Regions from separate parts of the Priestia sp. USM5 genome, predicted to be linked through region 1. Evidence: riboswitches for the same ligand, from Rfam matches in the RefSeq annotation. Region 1 holds a riboswitch; each other region holds the start of a gene.

Region 1 (5,352 bases):
TGCTTCTTTCTTTTTATCACGATAAAAGTCCGTAAACGTGCTTAGCGTTTCATCAGTTGTGTTAAATAATAACGCATTAGCAAGCTCAATTTCAGCTTCTGGAATAGAAGCATAGCGCTCTAATTTTTCTGTATTAACAATGGCATAATCGAGTCCAGCCTGCGTACAGTGATAAAGGTAAACCGCATTTAGTACTTCACGTCCGACTGGAGGAAGACCGAATGACACGTTACTTACGCCGAGAATGGTCAGGCAATCAGGCAGGGCTTCTTTAATCATTTTAATTCCCTTAACTGTTTCTTCAGCAGAACCAATATATTGTTCATCACCAGTCCCTACAGGAAACACAAGAGGGTCAAAAATAATATCTTTTGGATTAAAGCCATGTTTTTCAACAAGCAAATCATGTGAGCGTTTAGCAATCTCTACTTTTCTTTCTGCAGTAACGGCCATGCCTGTTTCATCGATTGTACCGACAACCAGAGCTGCGCCGAATTTTTTTACTAGCGGTAAGATTGCATCAAAACGCTCTTCACCATCTTCTAAGTTAATGGAGTTGATAATGACCTTGCCTTGCGAGTACGTTAAAGCTTTTTCAATAACTTTCTCGTCAGTTGAATCGATTACAAGAGGAACCTTCACTTTTTTTACAACTTCTTGAATAAATTCCTCCATGTCTTCCATTTCTTCACGGTCTGGATCTGCTAAGCAAATATCAATAACGTGAGCACCATTTTTAACTTGAGCACGCGCAATTTCAGATGCTTCTTCAATTTTCCCTTCCGCAATCAGACGCTTGAACTTGCGAGAACCGATTACATTCGTACGTTCTCCCACAAAAAGAGGGCGCATAGAATCGTCATATACAAGCGGTTCAATACCCGTTACAGCATGATTATGCTCGGAGCGATCAAGCGAACGAGGAGCAACCTCTTTTACCGCTTCAGCAAGTGCTTTAATATGAGCAGGCGTTGTACCACAGCATCCGCCTACAAAGTTCAGCCAGCCTTTATCAGCAAACCCTTTAATTTTTTGAGCCAGCAGCTCAGGGGACTCATGATAATTGCCTTCTTCATCCGGAAGTCCAGCGTTTGGATAACAGCTAACAGCTGAAGTGGCTAGGTCTGAAAGAGAGCGAATATGATCCGTCATAAATTCAGGACCTGTCGCGCAGTTAAGTCCGACTGAAAGAGGCTTCATGTGTTCCAGTGATAAGTAAAAAGATTCGATATCTTGACCAGCGAGAGTTGTTCCCATTGGCTCAATCGTTCCTGAAATCATAATTGGAACTTCTATTTTCAGTTTTTCAAACGCCGCTGTAATGCCTAAAAACGCAGCTTTTACGTTCAGCATGTCTTGACAGGTTTCGACTAGAAGTAAGTCGACGCCGCCGTCTAACAAACCCCGAGCTTGCTCTTCGTACGATTCTACTAACTCAGGGAATGTAATACCTCCCGTAACAGAGAGAGTTTTAGTGGTAGGGCCGATAGCTCCAGCTACGAACCTAGGCCATTCGGGAGTTGAATATTTATCACGGGCTGCACAAGCAAGCTTCACAGCTTCGATATTCAATTCATACGCCAAGTGGCCTAAATCGTATTCATCAAGTACGGTAGATGTTGAGCCAAACGTATTGGTTTCAATGATGTCAGCACCCGCTGCAAAATACTCTTCATGAATGCGCTGAATTACATGAGGCGCTGTTCGGGTCAAATATTCGTTGCAGCCTTCATATTCTTCGCCGCCAAAATCTTCAGCGGTTAAATCAGCATCTTGAATCATCGTTCCCATTGCTCCATCGATGACGAGTATTCGCTTCTTTAGTTGTTGTTCGATAAGTGAGCTCATTTATATCTTCCTTTCTGATGTAACGAGTTGCTTGTCATGAATATAGCGTGTTAGAATTTCGGTCATTTCATAGCGCATAAACGGAGTAATTAAGTAAATACCGTCAAATAGCTCATATGCTGTATCAATTAAGTTTTTTGCAATCGCAAGGCCTTCGACTTCACCGCGAATCCGGTCATTTCCCGTTGCGTCCATACGTTCTAGAATATCTTCTGATAATTTAATTCCAGGTACTTCATGGTGAATAAATCGAGCATTTCTTGCGCTTGTTAACGGCATGATCCCGATGTATACCGGTGTTGTTAAATGTTTGGTTGCTTCATATACCTCTTCAATTTGCTTAGTTGAATAGAGAGGCTGAGTAATGAAATAGTGAGCCCCGCAGTCGATTTTCTTTTCCAAGCGCTGAACGGCTCGGTCTAAGTGACGCACGTTTGGGTTAAAGGCAGCTGCAATAGAAAAATTGGTTTTTTGACCAAGCGGTTTGCCGGAATAAGATAGTCCTTCATTAAACTGAGCGATTAAACTAATCAAGTCAAATGAAGATAAATCATAGACCGAAGTGGCGCCAGGGAAATCGCCAACTTTTGACGGATCACCGGTAATTGCAAGCACTTGATTCATTCCTAGCGTATGAAGTCCCATTAAATGAGATTGAAGTCCAATTAAATTTCGGTCGCGACAGGTAATATGAATAAGCGGTCGTGCTTTTGTTTCTTGTTGCATCAGTGTTGCCATTGCCAAGTTGCTGATGCGAGGTGAGGCAAGAGAATTATCAGCTAATGTAATAGCATCTACGCCGACTTTATCAAGTGCTTTTGCGCCTTCTAAAAATTTCGTCGGACCAAGCTGTTTAGGCGGATCCAGCTCGACGATAACCGAGCGGCGCTTCTTCACAATTTCGTGCATATGAGGTTTATCCTGCTGCTCACGCTCTTGAACCGTAACGACTGGTCTCATTTTAACGACTTTGCTTGTAATCGGAGGCAGGTCTTTTAAGGCAGACGACATGGCGCGTACGTGAGCTGGTGTTGTACCGCAACATCCTCCAATTAAGCGAACCCCTTGTTCGCGGAATAAACGCGCGCTTTCTACAAAGTAGTCTTCATTCGTTTCATATTCCAGCTTGCCTTCCACATACGCCGGAAGGCTGGCATTAGGGTAAGCAGATAAGAAAGCACGATCAGGAAGCGGTACTTCTTCAAGAGACTGAATCATATGATAAGGACCTAAACGGCAGTTTAGCCCGACAACATCTGCTCCCAAGTCTTCTAATTCTTTTAATGCATCTGCTAAAGGACGCCCATCTTGCAGTACGCCAATATCATGCAGGGAAACGTGGGTAATAATAGGCTTATCCGTTTCTTTTCTTGCTAGTGTAAGAACGGTCTTTAATTCTTCGAAATCATAGTATGTTTCAAATAAAAGGCCATCCACGCCTTCATTTAAAAGCCAAAACATTTGTTCACGAATGCTTCGCTTAACCTCTTCTAAACTAATAGCATTTTTTTGGAAAGAACGAATTCCACCAAGTGTACCAAGCACGTAAGCCTGATCTTTTGCAGCTTGTTTCGCTAATTTTACACCAGCAACATTGATGTCTTTGACTGAATCTTCTAATCCATAACGGGCAAGTTTTTGATAATTAGCAGCGTACGTATTTGTTTGAATAACGTTTGCACCAGCTTCTACATAGGCTCTGTGAATACGAGAAACCTCTTCTGGTTTGGTGATGTTTAGTTCTTCAAAACAGCTGTCAATACCGTGTGAGTAAAGGAGGGTACCAGTGGCACCATCCCCAATTAAAATTTTAGACTTTAAATCTTCAAGTAACCCCATGTCAAAACCTCCTTAAATTGTTCCGCTTCTATTTCACGAGTGATTCGTTTTATGCAATATGCCGATAAAATAGAAAAAGTCTTCTTAAGAAGAAGACTTTTTTCGCCTTCTTATCTTCCAAGCAATAAATTGCTTGCTGGATTTAGCACCATGTCTCTAACGACTGGTTGCTGAGGTTTCAAAGGGCCAGTCCCTCCACCTCTCATGATAAGAATCAATTGTATATAATTGAAACATATTTTTTTAAATAGAAAGAATACTTATTTAATAATTTATCTGATTTTTAGAAATTATACAACAGTAAATTGTGAATTTCCAGCAAATATTGAGGAAAATTTAAAAGCTAAAGGGAAAATATCCGTATATTTTGTTTGAAAACTGCCGTTATGTTAAGGGATAAAGGGTTTTCATGAAAAAAACAAGAAGGAAATAAAAAAACGAAAAAGGAACAGCACCGGGTGAGGCGAGGATTTACATATAAAAGGCTCGTCTTTTTTTAACCGTTTCTACATATAGTGAACTATGAAGGGTAGAAGGGTGATGGGCATGAAAAGGTGGAAACTCACGCTGCAGGTTGCTGCTACGTATGTAGGCACCGTTGTAGGAGCCGGTTTTGCAACAGGCAAGGAAATTGTTCAATTTTTTACACAGTACGGGGAACTTGGAATGGTTGGAATTTTGGTCAGCGGCTTGTTTTTTATTTGGCTAGGTTCGAAAATGATGCTGCTTTCGCACGCAATTGGGGCTTCTTCTTATCAGCAGCTTAATACATATTTATTTGGTGATGTACTTGGAAAAGCGGTAAACGGTGTAATGATCGTCATTTTATTTGGAGTAACTTCAGTCATGCTAGCGAGTACGGGGGCAATAGGAAAAGAACAGTTCGGGCTGTGGCCTCCTGTTGGGATGATTTGTACAATTGTTTTAACTTATATATTTATCGCAAGAGGAATTAACGGTATTTTAATGGTTAATTCTCTTGTTGTGCCGATGATGCTTTCATTTGCTTTTATCATCTTTGTGCCAAATGTCAGCTATTTCTCACTGATTCAAACGAAGCCAGACTTAACGCTCGTCACACAGTGGAAGTGGGCGGTTAGTCCCTTTTTATATATTTCCCTAAATCTAGCTTTGGCTCAGGCCGTTTTAGTTCCATTAGGAAGCTCCGTGAAAGATAAGAGCGTGATCAAAAAAGGGGCCGTAATAGGAGGATGTGTACTTACGTTTATGCTTGTTTCTACTCATCTTGCCCTTTCCAATTTGCCTTATTCATTTCAACTTGATATTCCTATGAGTGCCGTTGTTAAAAATATCTCAGCGTGGGTGAATGTTTTATTTACGGTAGTTGTGTTAGGCGAGATTTTTACTACATTGATTGGAAATGTATTTGGAATCGCTAAACAGCTTCAATCATTTCTTCCCCTGAATGACAAACAAGCTTTTGCGTTTATTATCTTGGCATGCTTTATTATCGGGCAATTTGGATATGCTCAGCTTCTTGAGTTTTTGTATCCGATATTTGGCTATATTGGACTAGCTTTTGTATGGATGCTATGTATTAAAAAAGAAAAAATAAGCTAAAAGCTGGATTTTGAAGAGCGGATGTGAAAAAACGAAGTTAAATGATGTGACAAGTCGATTTTACTTTGCTATAATGTAAAACAA
Region 2 (5,352 bases), 2.4 Mb from region 1:
TAGTACAGAATAAATAGAATATTTTCTACATTATTCATATGTATCAATAATCCCTTCAAAAAAACTAATCATTCGCACATAAACTAATGAAAAAAGACCTCTTTCCAAGAAAGAGGTCTTTTCGTTCATTTCACTAGCTTTTGCTCAGTCCCAGCTGAACCTTGACTTCGTTTATGAAATCCTTTTGCGTAGTACGCGATAATAAGACCGATAAACCATAGTGGTCCGATAATAACTGCAATTCTTGTATCTGGATTGTACGCCATAAGAACAACCACCAGCGCTAGGAACGCAAGTGACACATAAGACGTTAACGGAAATAAAGGCATTTTGTATTTTAACTTTGCCTCTTCACCTTTTTTTAGCGTTTTGCGATACTTAATTTGAGAAAGCAAAATAATTCCCCAAGTCCAAATCGCACCGAATGTTGCAATGCTTGTTACCCACGTAAATACTTTGGCAGGCACAATGTAGTTTAACGCTACTCCGACTAATAACGCACCCGCTGATGCTAAAACAGCTTTTCCAGGTACGCCGCCTTTTGTCAGCTGACCGTATCCTTTTGGAGCTTCTCCGTGCTCTGCTAAGTTAAACAGCATACGGCCTGTACTAAAAATACCGCTGTTACAAGAAGAAAGAGCTGCTGTTAGCACCACAAAGTTAATAATGCCTGCCGCTGCTGGAATCCCGATTTTTTCAAATGTTAATACAAACGGGCTTCCCTGTGAACCAATTTCTTGCCAAGGATAAATCGACATAATGACAAATAATGCACCAACGTAGAAAATAAGAATACGCCAAAAGACCGAATCAATCGCTCTTGCTAGAGATTTTTCTGGATTTTTCACTTCTCCCGCGGTAACGCCGATCATTTCAATTCCTAAATATGCAAACATAACCATTTGCAGCGACAGTAAAATACCTTTGAATCCGTTCGGGAACAGCCCGCCGTTGTCCCATAAGTTTTTAATACCCGTCGCAACGCCGCCGTTGCCGATTCCAAACACAATCATTAATAATCCAACGGCAATCATTAACACAATCGCTAAAATTTTAATAAGTGCAAACCAAAATTCCAGTTCACCATATGCCTTAACAGCTAAGAAGTTAACTGTTGTCATGATGACAAGCGCCGATAACGCCCAAATCCAGTTTGGTACATCCGGATACCAATATCCCATATAAATACCAACGGCTGTAATTTCAGCCATACATGTTACAACCCATAAAAACCAGTAGTTCCAACCTGTTAGATAACCAGCAAGGGGCCCTAAATAGTCGCGCGCGTACTTGCTGAATGAACCTGCAACAGGTTTTTGAATCGCCATTTCTCCAAGTGCTCTCATAATAAAAAACATAATCATTCCGCTAAATCCGTACGCCAATAATATTCCCGGCCCTGCTAATTTAATAGCAGATGCAGATCCAAGAAACAGCCCTACCCCTATGGCTGCTCCTAAGGACATCAGCGTCACATGTCTTTCTTCTAACCCGCGTTTCAATTCTTTCCCCTGAGTTTTCCCCTGCATAAACGTCTCCCCTTTTTCCAATCTGTCAAAACGAGATGAATACAGCTTTTTGTTAGCGCTTTCATATAAATTTATGCTAAAAGTCAGCTAGGCTGTATATTTTTATTCTATCACCTTTCTCTCGTTTTTCTTTTGTCGAAAAACAAAAAAATTATCGTATCATTTTGTTTAAACGCACAATTAGACGTAGACACTGCTTTTTTACTATGTATTTATTATCGCACCTAAGTAATAGTATTTTTTAAAAAATAGAAAAACGCCGACTCAACTCCGTCAGCGCATCGTTCATTTTATGCTTTTTTATAAAACTAGCATTTATCTCGCGGGTTCAAAAGTTTTACAGCCAGGTTCTTCCGTTTCAGAAACATGGTGACTACTTTCAGGACTCACAACGTAAATGGACTCTGCACTGCATTTATTTCCCGATTTCCAATACATGCACTCATTCACTTCACATAATACACCTTGGGCCACTGTTATCCCTCCTTTTTTTGTCTTATCTATTTACTACCCGAAATAGAACGCTTCTAACATTTACATGCAAAAAAACCGCTTGTTTATCAAGCGGATCCTTTTACTGCGTGTGTTCAACATACTGTTTTTTAGCTAAATATAATTCACGACTCAGCGTGATCCGCCGTTCTCTCAAGTTCCTTAATTTAACTTGAAACTGTTCATTAGTTGGCTCTTCTTGAATTAAGCGATACGTAAAAGAAATATCTTCATTTAACTGTTTAAAATCTTCCCATATTTCTTGAACGAGTGCGGATTGTTTGTCTTCAAATGAACGATTTTGCTTCGTTTTTAGCGCGGCTAAAATTTCCTGCTGCCACGTTTCGTCTTTTAGTTCTTTTGCTAACAAGTATAGATCTAAATAATCATCAACGCTTAGCGCCTGTTGTGTATTTTTCAATGTCATCACCTTTTCTATACGAAATGTTTCTTCCTAAGAAGAGGATTTCATCATAGAAAAAGATTCCTCTTCTTATCTGTCAGAGCTAGGCTATGCTGGAATTAGCACCATTCAATAATTGTGGTTGCTGAGGCTTCAAAGGGCCAGTCCCTCCACCTCTCTAGATAAGAATATTTCGTTTTTAAATTATTTCTGACTATTCTAATATGTTTTATATGTTATGTCAATAGCTTTTCAATAAAAAGAAAAAAGAAGTAAAATATGGTATGCTTTCATAAAGGATGGTGAGCACATGAAACGATATATGTTATCTGCTTTTTTGGGAAGCTTGCTGCTGCTTCTCAGCATTGCTTTTTCATCTACTTTCCATATTGCAATTGTCAAAACAACCGGAAGCATTGGAGGGATTATTTTAGCAGCAGCGGCTTTGATTATGAACGCACTTGAAGATCCCCCCTCCTCAGATCATACAGGTAGAGGAGCTGTTGAAGTACTAGATAAAGGCGCTGTTTGGGCTACTTATTTACTTTTACTTTCATTACCGAACCTCATCGCATGTATAACATCTTATGTTTTATGGACTCGCTGACATTCACCAACATTACGGACGTTTTGCCACCTGTAGGCTCATTGATATTTGTTTATCTACAAATCCAAGTTCACGGTACACATGCTGTGCAAAATTCCCAGCATGAACGCTGAGTCTGATTTCAGGGTATCCTTTGATAGACAATTCATCAATTGCTTTTTGCATTAACGGCTTGGCTAGACCTTGCCCGCGGTATTCTGGTAAAACATATAACTCGTAGATAAAGCCAATTTCTGCTTTTGAAAAGAAGTCGGCAGATGGACCGACAAAAACCCAGCCTGCAAGTTTATTTTCTTGTCTAGATACTAAATAATAACACCCTTTTTCAAGGGCATTATCAATTAGTTCATTTACGCGTTCAGTTGACGGTTGAAACTGATGCGTTGTTCCTTCAAACAGCGCATCAGCAGATTTCGTCCGAATTTCCTGTATTTCTTCTTCAGTAGCTTTTGCAATCATCACAATCTCTCCTTTCGTGTTCGTTTTCCACATACAGAGATAAATTCCTGCAAAAAAAAGTCTTCGCCTAAGCGAAGACTTTTATTTAAATTCAAAATGTTCTTGATGGTTGCCTTGTTCATCCGTCCAGTTAATCATGATGTCTAAGCCTGCCGCTTTTCCAGGAACAGCAAAATTGGCATAGCGAAAACGCTGACCGCTTTTGCTTAAGTTAGACCTTCCAATAGGAGAAAACAAGCTGTATTTCGCCTTATTTTTTCCTTCGTGCCGAAAAGCTTGGACCTGCACACGCTCTACGTCTTTTCCAATGTTTTCAACGGTTAATCCATATGTATGATAGACGTTATTTTTCCACTTTAGCTGATTATCTCCCGTCATGCTCGCTTTTGTCAGTTCGACCGACCATTGTTCAGATGATTTCTTCATTGGAAGTTTCTCAATCGAAAGAGCGCTGACATGAATGGTTGCAAAAGCAAGCCAAACAAAACAAAAAGTGCTGACTGTATAAAGTAGTCTTTTCATAGATTTTGATCTCCTTAGAAATTTTAGTAGTAGCATCTCCTATTACCTTAAAAATTATGATAAACACTTTAACAAAAAAGCCTCTCCATTCAGGAGAAGCTTCTTAATTAATGCATCAGCAAATCTTTTTGTGTGTCTAACGAGTGTTTTGTATATAAATCTCTTTCAATCGCATATTTAGGACGCTGTTTCACTTCGTTGAAAATCTTGCCAATGTATTCTCCGACAAGACCTATTCCCATTAGCTGCAGGCCGCCTACAAGCCAAATTGATAAAATAAGAGACGTCCAGCCAATTTGCGTATGATCTAAATATTTTTGAATCAGCGCATAAATGCCAAACAAAATACTAAAGAGAAACGAAGCTCCTCCAAGCAGCGTCAGTAAGCGTATAGGTGCTACGCTAAAAGACGTAATCCCGTCAAATGCAAAAGCGAGCATTTTCTTTAGCGGATATTTTGACTCACCCGCCGTCCGTTCTTTGCGGTCATATGTGACTTCCGTGGAGCGAAATCCTACTAATGGTACAAGGCCCCGCAAAAAGACGTTTCCTTCTTTATATTTCATGAGTTCACCAAGAGCACGTTTGCTCATAAGGCGAAAATCAGCGTGATTTTGAACGAGCTGAATTCCTAGCTTGTTCATAAAACGATAAAACCCTACTGCCGTGGTTCGTTTGAAAAATGTATCGGTTTCTCTGCTGTCTCGAACGCCATATACAACTTCATACCCAAGCCAATATTTCTCTACAAAAGTACGAATGACGCTGATATCATCTTGCAAATCCGCGTCAATGGAAATGACGCAGTCAGATTGCTTATGAGCTGCTTCTAGTCCTGCAAGCAAAGCATTTTGATGTCCTACATTTCGCGCTAACTTTAACCCTTTTACAAACAAATTGCTGCAGCTTTCTTTTTCAATAAGCGACCACGTGCTGTCTTTACTTCCATCGTCTACAAATAAAATAGTGCTTTCACTTGATACAAGTCGTTCATTAATCAGTTCTTTTACTACAGTAGTTAATTGAAAAGACGTCTCTGTGAATACTTCTTCTTCGTTGTAGCATGGAACCACGATCGTTAAAATAGGTCTGTTCATGTTATTGCCCCCTTACTTTGCTTCATATACATACACTTTCCAAGCGGACTGTTTATCGTTAAATGCTTTTAAAAAGTGCAAACCGTCGCTTTCAGCATTTTCAATTGGCACAGCTGAAAAAATATAGCGACCGCCCATTTTTTTAAATTGGCTGATATTAAGCTGCAAATGACGAATTTTTTTCGTTGAGTCTTTTCGGTAATCATATTTTTTACCTAGCTCGCTAACAAACACATAGCAGCG
Region 3 (5,352 bases), 2.0 Mb from region 1:
TATTCTTCATACGCTTTGTAGTTGTTGAAACAAAAGGACGTAGCCTAGAGCAAATTGAAACGGACATGGCAGCTCGCTCTGAAAGAAATTCTTTAAGTCCAGTTGAGCGTAATAAATACGTCTAATTGTTGTTTAAATGTAAGAGGCTGCGATAAAAGTATGTTAGCCGAAGTGAAAAACGAACCACTAATCAAACACTTTGATTAGTGGTTCGTTTTTTATGGTGAACGCAGGTTTCAGCTGTTTCATTTCTTCTAGCAGTTGATTGGAGAGCAAGGCGAAGACTCCTGCGGGAAAAGCGGAACAGGTGAGACCCCGCAGGCGCACAAGCGACGAGGAGGCTCATCGGCCGCCCGCGGAAAGCGAAGCCTTGCACGGAAATCAACTGCGGTGTCACAAGCGGTTCAGCTCATGTATTCCTTTGTTCATTTTTGGATTATGCTCCAGCTCGTATTAATAGATACTGAGATTCTAGCTTTTATGTTGTCCTATCCGTGCTTAACAAAATGAAAGAATAGATAGGCTATGAAAACTAATTTAAATGTGCGTTCTTCTTACAAGAAGATAGTGACCTTCATCAGCAAATTCTCATATAAATAAGTAAGCTTGTTTACTTTTAACTAAATTTATTTAGTAATAGGGGGATTAACTAGTTGATGAATTTGACGCTTCATGAACGTTCTGAAAAGTTATTAAAGCAAAGAATTAAACAATTAAATCCGAGAGATCCATTCAACTTTGTTTTTATGGGCGACAGCAGAGGTGACGGACCAAACGATAATTGTTACACGATGAGCGGTGAATTTGAGCTTGTGTTAAAAAAGGCGGTGGAATTGAATCCGCTGTTCATTATTCATGGGGGAGACACCGTGTATACAGGAGAAAAGAGGTATTTGGAGCACTTTGTTAAAGTTGTCGAAAAAATAGCACCAAACATTCCCGTGTTTGTATGCGTAGGGAATCATGATGAATTAAACCTTGAAGAAAGCAACCTCGAAAACTTCAGAGCCACTATCGGAAAAGTGCACTGGGTCATTGATATTCCTGTCTTTAACTTCCGGTGCATCGCATTAAATAATATCATCAGTCCCAAGAATAAAATATATGGATTTACAGATAGAGAGCTGAATTATTTAGAGCAGCAGCTAGAGGATGCTCCTCGTAATACCGTTGTAGCCATGCATGCGCAGCCAAATATTGGCCGGTGGTCAGACCTGGGAGGTTTTCCTGTAACGACTCCTCAGAGTCAAGAATTTTTTGATTTAATTCAAGAACATCGCGTGAAAAAAGTGTTAGTCAGCCACGTGCATGCGTATGACGAGCAGTTTATTAGAAAAAACAGAAACGGGTCGTTTACGCTTGGAAGAGGTACTGATTTTGTATTATCAGGAGGCGCGGGTGCTCCCCTTGATTTTGAACCGCCTTTAATTTTAAATAATTATAATTTTACGGAGTTTTTTGTTAGCCGGTACGACATTTTAGGACCTCTTCTTTGGAAGGATTTTGGACGACCTCGAAGAAGTTGTTTGTAAAAACAAGAAAGTAGAAAGCTAGGTTCAAAAAAAAGAGGCTGGGAAAAAAGGGTTTTAGGCGAAATGAAAAATGAACCACTAATCAAGCATCTTGATTAGTGGTTCATTTTTTTATTAGGGTAAACGTAGATTTCATGTGTATAGGTCTTTCTAGCAGGTGATTGGAGCACAAGACGAAGACTCCTGCGGGAAAAGCGGAACACGTGAGACCCCACAGGAGCTTATGCGACGAGGAGGCTCAGTGACCGCCCGCGGAAAGCGAAGTCTTGTACGGAAATCAACTGCGGTGTCACAAGCGATTCAGCTCATGTATCCCATTTGCCTTTAGATTGGATTCACTTGGTTATGTCTCAACCTCTTTTGGAAAACCGTACGAAACCTTGTAGCAGAAGGCCCAGTCAAGCGTTATAATAGATAGTGAATGATGATATATTCTCTATATTTGTCATATATTTGTATTACATATGTAATTGAAGAAAAATATTCACTTGATATACTGTTTAATGACTTAACTTTATCTTAACATTCACAGTGAAATGCGTGTTTATAGAGGCTTAAAACATACACAGCAAATGGAGGAGCTATCATGGCAAACGAAAAGATGCAAGAAGGACTCAATCGTTTTATTAAGGAAGATTTAAATGACCTTTTAGGTAGACTGTTCCCCCTAATGGACCGAGAATGTGCGGAAGAAAAGAGAATGCTTATCGAAACGGCGGTAGAGTACATCTATTCTTCAGGGTATCATCAAGGAGCAAAAGACTTGATCGAAACACATCGAAAAGATGATTACAAATTATTAAGGCAAAAATTAGCGTCAACGCCTCCTGAAAACTAATTTTTTTGAAATTTCTTTTGACAACATAAATGTAAGGTGTTAAGATGACTCTACATTCAAAATATTATAAACAATTAAAACTCTTATTGAGAGAGGCGGAGGGACTGGCCCTGTGAAGCCCGGCAACCATTTAACAATCTTGTTAAAAAGGTGCTACATCCTGCAAAGCGTACAGCTTTGAAAAATAAGAGAGGATTTCATAGATACTATGCCTCTCTATTCATGATAGAGAGGCTTTTTATTTTATGTGAATATGTTTTGAATGAACAATTTCATAGAAATGCATCAGGTGCTGTGTAACGAATGTACGCAGCTTAAAAGGGAAGACCGGTGAAAAGCCGGCGCGGTCCCGCCACTGTAATGGAGAGCAACTTATTAACCACTGTTTCATGTTGAAATGGGAAGGGATAGGAAGCGATGAACCTAAGTCAGGAGACCTGCCTGTTGTATGCACTTAAGCTCTACGGGATATAGAGAGGAGTGAGGAATACGTGTTGAGAAAAACAGGCTATCTCAACTTTAGTTAAGTATGCGTATCATCTCTCTTTTCATTTCGAAAAGGGAGATTTTTTAGTTTAGCGATAAAAAAATATATAGGGAGTGGAAAAAATGAGCAGTGTAAAAAGTTCAAATGTAGGTTATCCAAGAATTGGTGAAAAACGAGAATGGAAAAAAGCGCTTGAGCAGTTTTGGGCAGGAAAGCTAGAGAAAGATATCTTTCTTCAGGAAATTGAAGCTCTTCGTCTTGGGCATCTGAAAAAACAGCGTGACGCAGGAATTGAATTAATTCCAGTCGGCGATTTTAGCTTATACGATCACGTGTTAGATACAGCCGCTATGTTTGGTTTGGTGCCAAAGCGCTTTGAATATAGCGGAGGCCCGGTATCCCTTGAAACGTATTTTGACATCGCCCGAGGAACAAAAGGTGCGGTAGCCTCTACGATGACAAAATGGTTTAACACAAATTATCACTACATTGTACCCGAGCTTGAGGAATGTACGCCAGCACTTGTAGAAAATCGCCCGCTTCAATTTTACAAAGAAGCAAAACAAAAGCTGAATATCAAAGGCAAACCCGTTATTTTAGGTCCAGTAACATTTGTGAAGCTGTCAAAAGGATATAAAAAAAGTGAGTTTAAAAAAGTAGTTGAACAATTTGTTCCTCTTTATGCAACAATCTTAGCGGAGCTGCAGGCAGAAGGCGTGGAGTGGGTACAAATAGATGAGCCGGTTTTAGCTACAACGCTATCAAAAGAAGACCTGGCACTGTATAAAGAAGTCTATGAAGCTTTGAAAAAAGCGGCACCGAATGTAAAAGTCATTTTGCAGACGTATTTTGACAGCGTAGATTACTATAAAGAAGTAGTTGCTCTTCCTGTTCACGGAATTGGATTGGATTTTGTACATGACCGAGGCGAAAATCTCACGGCGCTTAATAAATATGGGTTTCCAACTGATAAAGTGCTGGCAGCAGGAGTGATTGACGGACGAAACATTTGGCGTGAAAACTTGGACGAACAGCTTTTAACAATCAGTGAAATTGAAGAAGCCGTATCAAAAGACCGTTTGATTCTGCAGCCTTCATCAAGTTTATTACATGTTCCTGTCACGGTGAAAAGCGAAAAAACCATTGAGCCAATTCTAAAAAACGCGCTGTCTTTTGCAGATGAAAAGCTAAAGGAAATCACGCTTTTAACAAAAGCGGTGCAGCAAGGAAAAGAAGCAATAGAAAAAGAAATAAGTGAAAGTAAACAGGCGATTCAAGCATTAAATGGATCATCTTTTCGAAACCATCAAGACGTGCAAAAAGAGCTGAAGCAGCTGCACAGCTATAAAGCACAGCGCCAAGCGTCGTTTGACGTACGTCAACGCGTTCAGCAAGAAGCGTTTCAACTGCCGCTTCTTCCAACGACAACAATTGGAAGCTTTCCGCAAACAAAAGAAGTGCGAAAAGAGCGTCTGAAGTGGCGTAAAGGAGAGTTAAGCGATGAAGCATATGAAGCGTACATTAACGCTGAAATCAAAAAATGGATTGAAATTCAAGAAGACATCGGCTTAGATGTCCTTGTGCACGGAGAGTTTGAGCGCACGGACATGGTTGAATACTTCGGTGAAAAATTAGGAGGTTTTCAGTTTACGAAGTTTGGCTGGGTGCAATCATACGGTTCTCGCTGCGTGAAGCCGCCGCTTATTTACGGAGATGTCTCGTACGAGCAGGCGATGACGATCAAAGAAACGGTCTACGCACAGTCTCTAACCAATAAGCCTGTTAAAGGAATGCTGACGGGGCCGATTACGATTTTAAACTGGTCATTTGTGCGTGATGATATCCCGCGCTACGACGTGGCAAATCAAATTGCGCTTGCTCTTAGAAAAGAAGTGGAAGCACTTGAAAGTCAGGGCATCTCAATGATTCAAGTAGATGAACCGGCGCTGCGTGAAGGACTGCCGTTAAAACGAGAAAACTGGGAAAGCTACTTGAACGCCGCGGTGTACGCGTTCAAATTAGCCACAGTATCGGTGCAAAACGAGACGCAAATTCACACGCATATGTGCTATTCGGAATTCGAAGAGATTATTGATGCGATCAAAGCGCTTGATGCCGACGTGATTTCCATTGAAACGTCCAAAAGCCATGGTGAATTAATTTATGCGTTTGAAAAACATACGTATAACCAGGGAATTGGACTTGGCGTATATGATATCCACAGCCCGCGCGTACCGAAGCTTGAAGAGCTGACACGAAACATTGACCGCGCTCTAAAAGTGCTTGATCCTGCATTGTTTTGGATTAATCCCGACTGCGGTCTTAAAACAAGAGGAATCAGCGAGACGGTGGAAGCTTTAAAAGTGATGGTTGAGTCTGCAAAACAAACAAGAAAAAATTTATTACAAAACGCTTAATAACAAGAAAGTAAAGGCCAAGCAGTGTAAACGCTACATTGCTTGGTCTTATGGGTTTTTTAAAGGCCAAAAATATCC
Region 4 (5,352 bases), 120 kb from region 1:
TATAGGCAACAGTGGATTTTGTTAATAATAGGCAAATGCAGGAAATCAATAGCTGTACATGATACGTATATATACATTATGAATGACCAATAAGGACAATTAATAAGGAGGAAAAATAATGAGTAACTATTACTACGACCAAAATCAAGACCAAACTCAAAATGCCAATCGTAGTCGCGCTCGTAAAGTTCAACAATCTGAAAGCACGGGCTACTCTGCCCACTTTAAACCATTAAAAGGGAGAGTAGTAACTGTCTATCGCGGGGGGCCTGAATCTAAAACGGGATATTTAATCGACGTTCAATCAGATTATTTAACGCTTGCTCTTGAAACAAAACAAAATAACAACCAGCAAAATAATCAGCCGGCGCAGCTTATTCCACAACAGCAATATACATTTATTTATTACCAGCTCGCTCATGTTAAAAGCATTACAGAGGATACAAAGTCTAATTCCGCGCAAACATTTTCTGGATTTAATAGTGAAGTAGAACTGCACAGAGCCAACACATTTGCAGGCACTTTATTATTAATGAAAGATAAACAAGTGCAAATAAATCAAGGAGGGCCAGAGAAAAAATTGGGTAAGATCCTTGATGTATTAGGCTCATTTGAATCTGCGTATGTCGTATTACTAACAGAAGATGACGGCGTCGTTTATATCAATGTAGAGCACATAAAGAGTGTAAGTGAAGTTGTAAGCAAAAATACGCCTGTTGTTCCGCAAAATCCATTATTAGTTGAAGAAACACCTGAGTATATTAAAGCGAAAAGTTTCAATGAACTGTTTGAAGAGTTTTCGCATAGATGGGTAGCTATTAACGGTGGAGGGCCAGAGGCCGTAGAAGGTGTGTTAGTTCAAAGTCGCAATGGGAACTTTACTCTTGTACAAAATAATCAAGTTTTACGTTTACAACCAAGACACGTAAAAACCATTGCCTTAGGATCAAAAGGATCTTTCAAGCAAAATGAAGAAAATTCTGAGCAAAATGGAGATACAAATGAAGAAGATTCTGTGCAAGAATCAACTACTGTAGATAGAACCGGAGGTCGCACGGATGGCCGTACTGGAGACCGTACCGGAAGACGTACAGGAGGTCGCACAGACGATCGCTCGGGAGGACGCCGTACGGGTTCACGCTCTTCAACACCAGGTGAAAAAGTTATTAAAACGAAAAATTATCGTTGGAAAGCATGATGAACTGGAACATAAAAGGTGCTTATAAAGCACCTTTTCTATCATATAGGAAAAAGGAGGAGAATGAGTATGAGTATGAATCATTATATCGATAAAATTGTTGAAGTCGATATATCAGGTAAAACATCGTTTGTAGGAAAACTTGTTGATCTCGGGTTAGATGTAATGGTTTTATATAATGGACATGATTATTTGTATATTCCTCTTTTACACATACATCGCTTGCGAGAGGTTTCAGAAGAAGATTATACACCTTTACGAACCATAGAAGAGAACTTAATAGAAGAAAGCCAGCGGATTTCTTATCGTAATATTTTACAGCAGGCAAAAGGAAAATTTATCGAAATTTATGTAACAGGAGGAAAATCATTGCATGGCTATATTACAAGCGTGCTGAATGATTATCTTGTGTTTTATTCTCCAGTGTATAAAAATGTCTTTGTTTCTTTACATCATTTGAAATGGCTTACCCCTTATAGTAATGAGTTAACCCCTTATTCTTTAAGTGACAAAGAGCTTCCAGTAAGGCCTGCCTCTGCACCTTTTGTCAGAAACTTTGAAGAGCAGCTTAAAAAATATGAAAATCAACTGGTCGTATTAGATTTAGGGGATCAATCAGAAAAAATTGGCGTACTTAAAGAAGTTTCTACTAATATTGTTGAACTAATTACGGCAAATGGAGAAAGTATGTATTGGAAGTTAGCTCACGTAAAATCTGTGCACTTGCCTTAGAAAAAGAGACCTCGGTGTCGTCTCTTTTTTTATGTACTTATCAGGACAAGTATATTGAATAAACAAATGAGATGATTTAAATTTTTTAGAAAATTATGTTGACAATAAAGAAAATCTTTATTAAAGTTAGTAACAACAAACGTTAACCACCAACAATTATATAGAACTCTTATCAAGAGTGGCGGAGGGACTGGCCCTGCGATGCCCGGCAACCATCAAATGAAACATTCATTTGAACGGTGCTAATTCCTGTGGAACATCAGTATTGTTCTAACAGATGAGAGAAATCGTGTATAAACGAACACTCTTCCATCTGTGAAGAGTGTTTTTTATTTTGAGTTAAGGAGAGAAATAGATGAAAATTGAAACTTTATTAGTTCGTTCAGGAGTAGGTCGTGACCCTTCAACAGGTTCTATTACAACACCCATTTACCAAGCATCAACATTTGCTCATCCTGCTTTAGGGCAAAGTACAGGATTTGACTATGCACGTACGGCAAACCCTACTCGTACGGCATTGGAAGAAGCAATTGCTGCTTTAGAAAAAGGCGAAGTAGGAGTAGCATTCGCTTCAGGAATGGCGGGTGTAATGTCAGTTTTAGCGCTATTTAAAAACGGAGATCATTTAATTGTATCAGAGGATTTATACGGAGGAACGTACCGAGTACTAAATGAAATCTTTTCAGAGCAAGGAATTACTGTTTCGTACGTCAACACAGCCCATCTCGAGCAAGTAAAAGATGCGCTTCGTCCCAACACGAAAGCTTTATTTATTGAAACACCTACAAATCCAATGATGCACGTGACGGATTTGCCAGAAGCAATTGCGTTAGCTAAACAGCATGATTTGCTTACTATCGTTGACAATACATTCATGTCCCCTTACTATCAGCGTCCTTTAGAGCTTGGAGCAGATATTGTGATACATAGTGCAAGCAAATACATTGGGGGTCATAATGATGTAGTTGCTGGTCTTGTAGTCGCTCGATGTAGTAGCTTAGGAGAAAAAATTCGTTTTTATCAAAATGCAGCTGGGGCAATCTTAGGTCCACAAGATAGCTGGCTGTTATTGCGCGGTATTAAGACGCTAGCGCTTCGTATGGAAAAACATAACGAAAACGCACTGAAAATTGCAAATTGGCTTACTGCTCATGATCTCGTGGAAAAAGTGTATTACCCTGGTCTTGAAACACATCCGGGCTATGAAATCATGAAGAAACAAGCAACTGGATTTGGAGGCATGATTTCTTTTGCTGTCTCACACCCTGACATCGTGTCAGTACTTTTAGAAAATGTTAAAGTTATTACATTTGCAGAAAGCTTAGGAGGCGTGGAAAGTTTAATGACATTCCCAGCTCGTCAAACACACGCTGATATTCCTGAGGAAATTCGAAATCGTGTCGGAGTAACAAACTGTTTACTTCGATTATCAGTTGGAATTGAGCACGCAGATGATTTAATTAAAGATTTGAAGGAGGCATTTGATGCATACCAACAATAATAAACATAGATTTGGTACGAACTTAATTCATGCAAATACAGGAATTGACGGTCATTTTGGAGCGGTTAACGTACCTATTTATCAGGTATCTACATTTAATCAAGAAGATGAGACGAACAACGGCCGCTATGACTATTCTCGTTCAGGAAACCCAACGCGTGAGGCTTTAGAAAACACTATTGCTCAGCTAGAAAATGGATACGCTGGTTTTGCTTTTTCATCAGGTATGGCTGCTATTTCATCGGTGTTATCTATTTTTGAATCAGGAGATGAAATTTTAGTTTCACACGATACGTACGGCGGGACATATCGTGTATTAACACGATTATTTTCAAAGTTTGGTATCAAAACAACTTTTGTTGATACAACGAAGGTTGAGAAAGTAGAAGAAGCTATCACAAAAGATACGAAGGCTATTTATATCGAAAGCCCTTCAAATCCATTTTTACAGGTAACGGATATTAAAGCAGTAGCAAGTTTGGCGAAGGAGCACAATCTCCTTACAATTGTGGATAACACGTTTTTAACACCTTATCTACAGCAGCCGATTGACCTTGGTGTAAATATTGTCATTCATAGTGCTACAAAATATATCAGCGGCCACAGTGACGTCATTGGCGGTTTAGTTGTAGTAAGCGATGAAAAGCTAGCGGAAGAAGTAAAGTTTGTACAAAATGCTTTTGGTGCTATCTTGGGGCCACAGGATTGTTTTTTACTGCTTCGAGGCATTAAGACATTAAAAGTTCGTTTAGATCAGCAGTTAAAAACAGCGCTGCAGTTTGCAAAGTGGCTTGAAGAACAATCTCTAGTGAGCCGTGTATACTACCCAGGCTTAAAAAGTCATCCGGACCACAAACTCATTTCAGAACAAGCAAATGGATATGGAGCTATGATTTCTTTCCAAGTGCAGGATGAAGAAGTAGCACGACATATTTTACAAGGAGTCAAATTAGCTTCAATTGGCGTTAGTCTAGGTGCAGTTGAATCCATTCTCACGCATCCTGCAACAATGTCTCATGCAAGTATCCCAAAAGAAGTACGTGAAGAAAAAGGAATTACTGATTCACTTCTTCGCCTTTCAGTAGGGCTAGAGGAATTCGAGGATTTGAAGCAAGACTTTAACGCTGTTTTTCAAAGCTTAGAAAAAAAAGCGTTAATTAAATAAAAAAAGGACTTCCATTAAGGAAGTCCTTTTTTTGTTATATACAGCTATCTAAAAGGTTTGTGTATAGGGACGTAAGCGCAACTTTTTCATCAGAGGAAAGACTGCTGTTTAGAATTCTTTTTATGCCAAGATGATATTTTACATACGGTGTTTGCCGAACGCGTGGATGAGTCATTTCATCTTTTAAATCTTTCAGAATGGCTTCGTGAAGCTGATCTTCACTTGTCAGGGCTTGTTTAGAAGCGAAAGAACGGTTCAACCATAGGGTCTGATAAGCTGCTAGTAAATGTTCAGAAGTCATTGTGCAAAGAGCTCCTTTAGATTAGTTTCTTCATTATAATAATCTATAGTTTATCATAAGTATTAATACGTGTACGTAACTTTTACAGAAGCGGATACAGTCAAGGACTGAGCTTGGATAGGGGGAGAGGCTGCTAATAACTTAGGCGAGGAGCCAGATGACTGATAGACGGGGCCTTCTTCGATTAAAATGGGGATTTGGTTAATAGGGAGCTGCAGCGTGTTGGCAATGGTAAAGGCCTTTTCTTTAGCGTTAAGCAAAGCTTTACTTATCGCTTCTTGTTCATATTTATCATCATTTGTAACGTGAAATTGAAGATCTTGCGCTACGTTGGCTCCGCTTGAAAACGTAGCGTTATAAACATCGCCAGCTTGTTTTACATCTTGTACTCTTACTCTAAACAAATGCTGTACTTCGTATCCTGTAAGAGTCGATTTTCCATCGCTGTAATCATA

The links. Region 1 has a riboswitch for S-adenosylmethionine ahead of ACWATA_RS17795 (bifunctional homocysteine S-methyltransferase/methylenetetrahydrofolate reductase). Riboswitches for the same ligand answer to the same signal wherever they lie in the genome.
Region 2: another riboswitch for S-adenosylmethionine. It lies ahead of ACWATA_RS04795 (hypothetical protein); the one in region 1 lies ahead of ACWATA_RS17795 (bifunctional homocysteine S-methyltransferase/methylenetetrahydrofolate reductase).
Region 3: another riboswitch for S-adenosylmethionine. It lies ahead of metE (5-methyltetrahydropteroyltriglutamate--homocysteine S-methyltransferase); the one in region 1 lies ahead of ACWATA_RS17795 (bifunctional homocysteine S-methyltransferase/methylenetetrahydrofolate reductase).
Region 4: another riboswitch for S-adenosylmethionine. It lies ahead of ACWATA_RS17190 (trans-sulfuration enzyme family protein); the one in region 1 lies ahead of ACWATA_RS17795 (bifunctional homocysteine S-methyltransferase/methylenetetrahydrofolate reductase).

The regions. Positions count from the first base shown of each region.
Region 1 covers NZ_JBSGKN010000001.1:3,322,690-3,328,041, reverse strand. The annotation lists gene metH (methionine synthase) at 1-1,848, opposite strand, end outside; gene ACWATA_RS17795 (bifunctional homocysteine S-methyltransferase/methylenetetrahydrofolate reductase) at 1,849-3,687, opposite strand; SAM riboswitch class I at 3,795-3,901, opposite strand; gene ACWATA_RS17790 (YkvI family membrane protein) at 4,234-5,268, shown strand.
Region 2 covers NZ_JBSGKN010000001.1:928,708-934,059, reverse strand. The annotation lists gene alaP (alanine permease AlaP) at 126-1,529, opposite strand; gene ACWATA_RS04800 (DUF1540 domain-containing protein) at 1,845-2,003, opposite strand; gene ACWATA_RS04795 (hypothetical protein) at 2,104-2,448, opposite strand; SAM riboswitch class I at 2,512-2,613, opposite strand; gene ACWATA_RS04790 (hypothetical protein) at 2,735-3,031, shown strand; gene ACWATA_RS04785 (GNAT family N-acetyltransferase) at 3,044-3,490, opposite strand; gene ACWATA_RS04780 (YozF family protein) at 3,572-4,012, opposite strand; gene ACWATA_RS04775 (glycosyltransferase family 2 protein) at 4,120-5,109, opposite strand; gene ACWATA_RS04770 (DUF6044 family protein) at 5,122-5,352, opposite strand, start outside.
Region 3 covers NZ_JBSGKN010000001.1:1,278,023-1,283,374, forward strand. The annotation lists gene ACWATA_RS06765 (sugar porter family MFS transporter) at 1-125, shown strand, start outside; gene ACWATA_RS06770 (hypothetical protein) at 262-510, shown strand; gene ACWATA_RS06775 (metallophosphoesterase family protein) at 657-1,532, shown strand; gene ACWATA_RS06780 (hypothetical protein) at 1,690-1,860, shown strand; gene ACWATA_RS06785 (hypothetical protein) at 2,119-2,370, shown strand; SAM riboswitch class I at 2,451-2,561, shown strand; cobalamin riboswitch at 2,641-2,829, shown strand; gene metE (5-methyltetrahydropteroyltriglutamate--homocysteine S-methyltransferase) at 2,980-5,274, shown strand.
Region 4 covers NZ_JBSGKN010000001.1:3,206,382-3,211,733, reverse strand. The annotation lists gene ACWATA_RS17200 (hypothetical protein) at 119-1,198, shown strand; gene ACWATA_RS17195 (DUF2642 domain-containing protein) at 1,268-1,930, shown strand; SAM riboswitch class I at 2,097-2,214, shown strand; gene ACWATA_RS17190 (trans-sulfuration enzyme family protein) at 2,286-3,431, shown strand; gene ACWATA_RS17185 (trans-sulfuration enzyme family protein) at 3,415-4,596, shown strand; gene yoyC (protein YoyC) at 4,631-4,897, opposite strand; gene ACWATA_RS17175 (SIMPL domain-containing protein) at 4,960-5,352, opposite strand, start outside.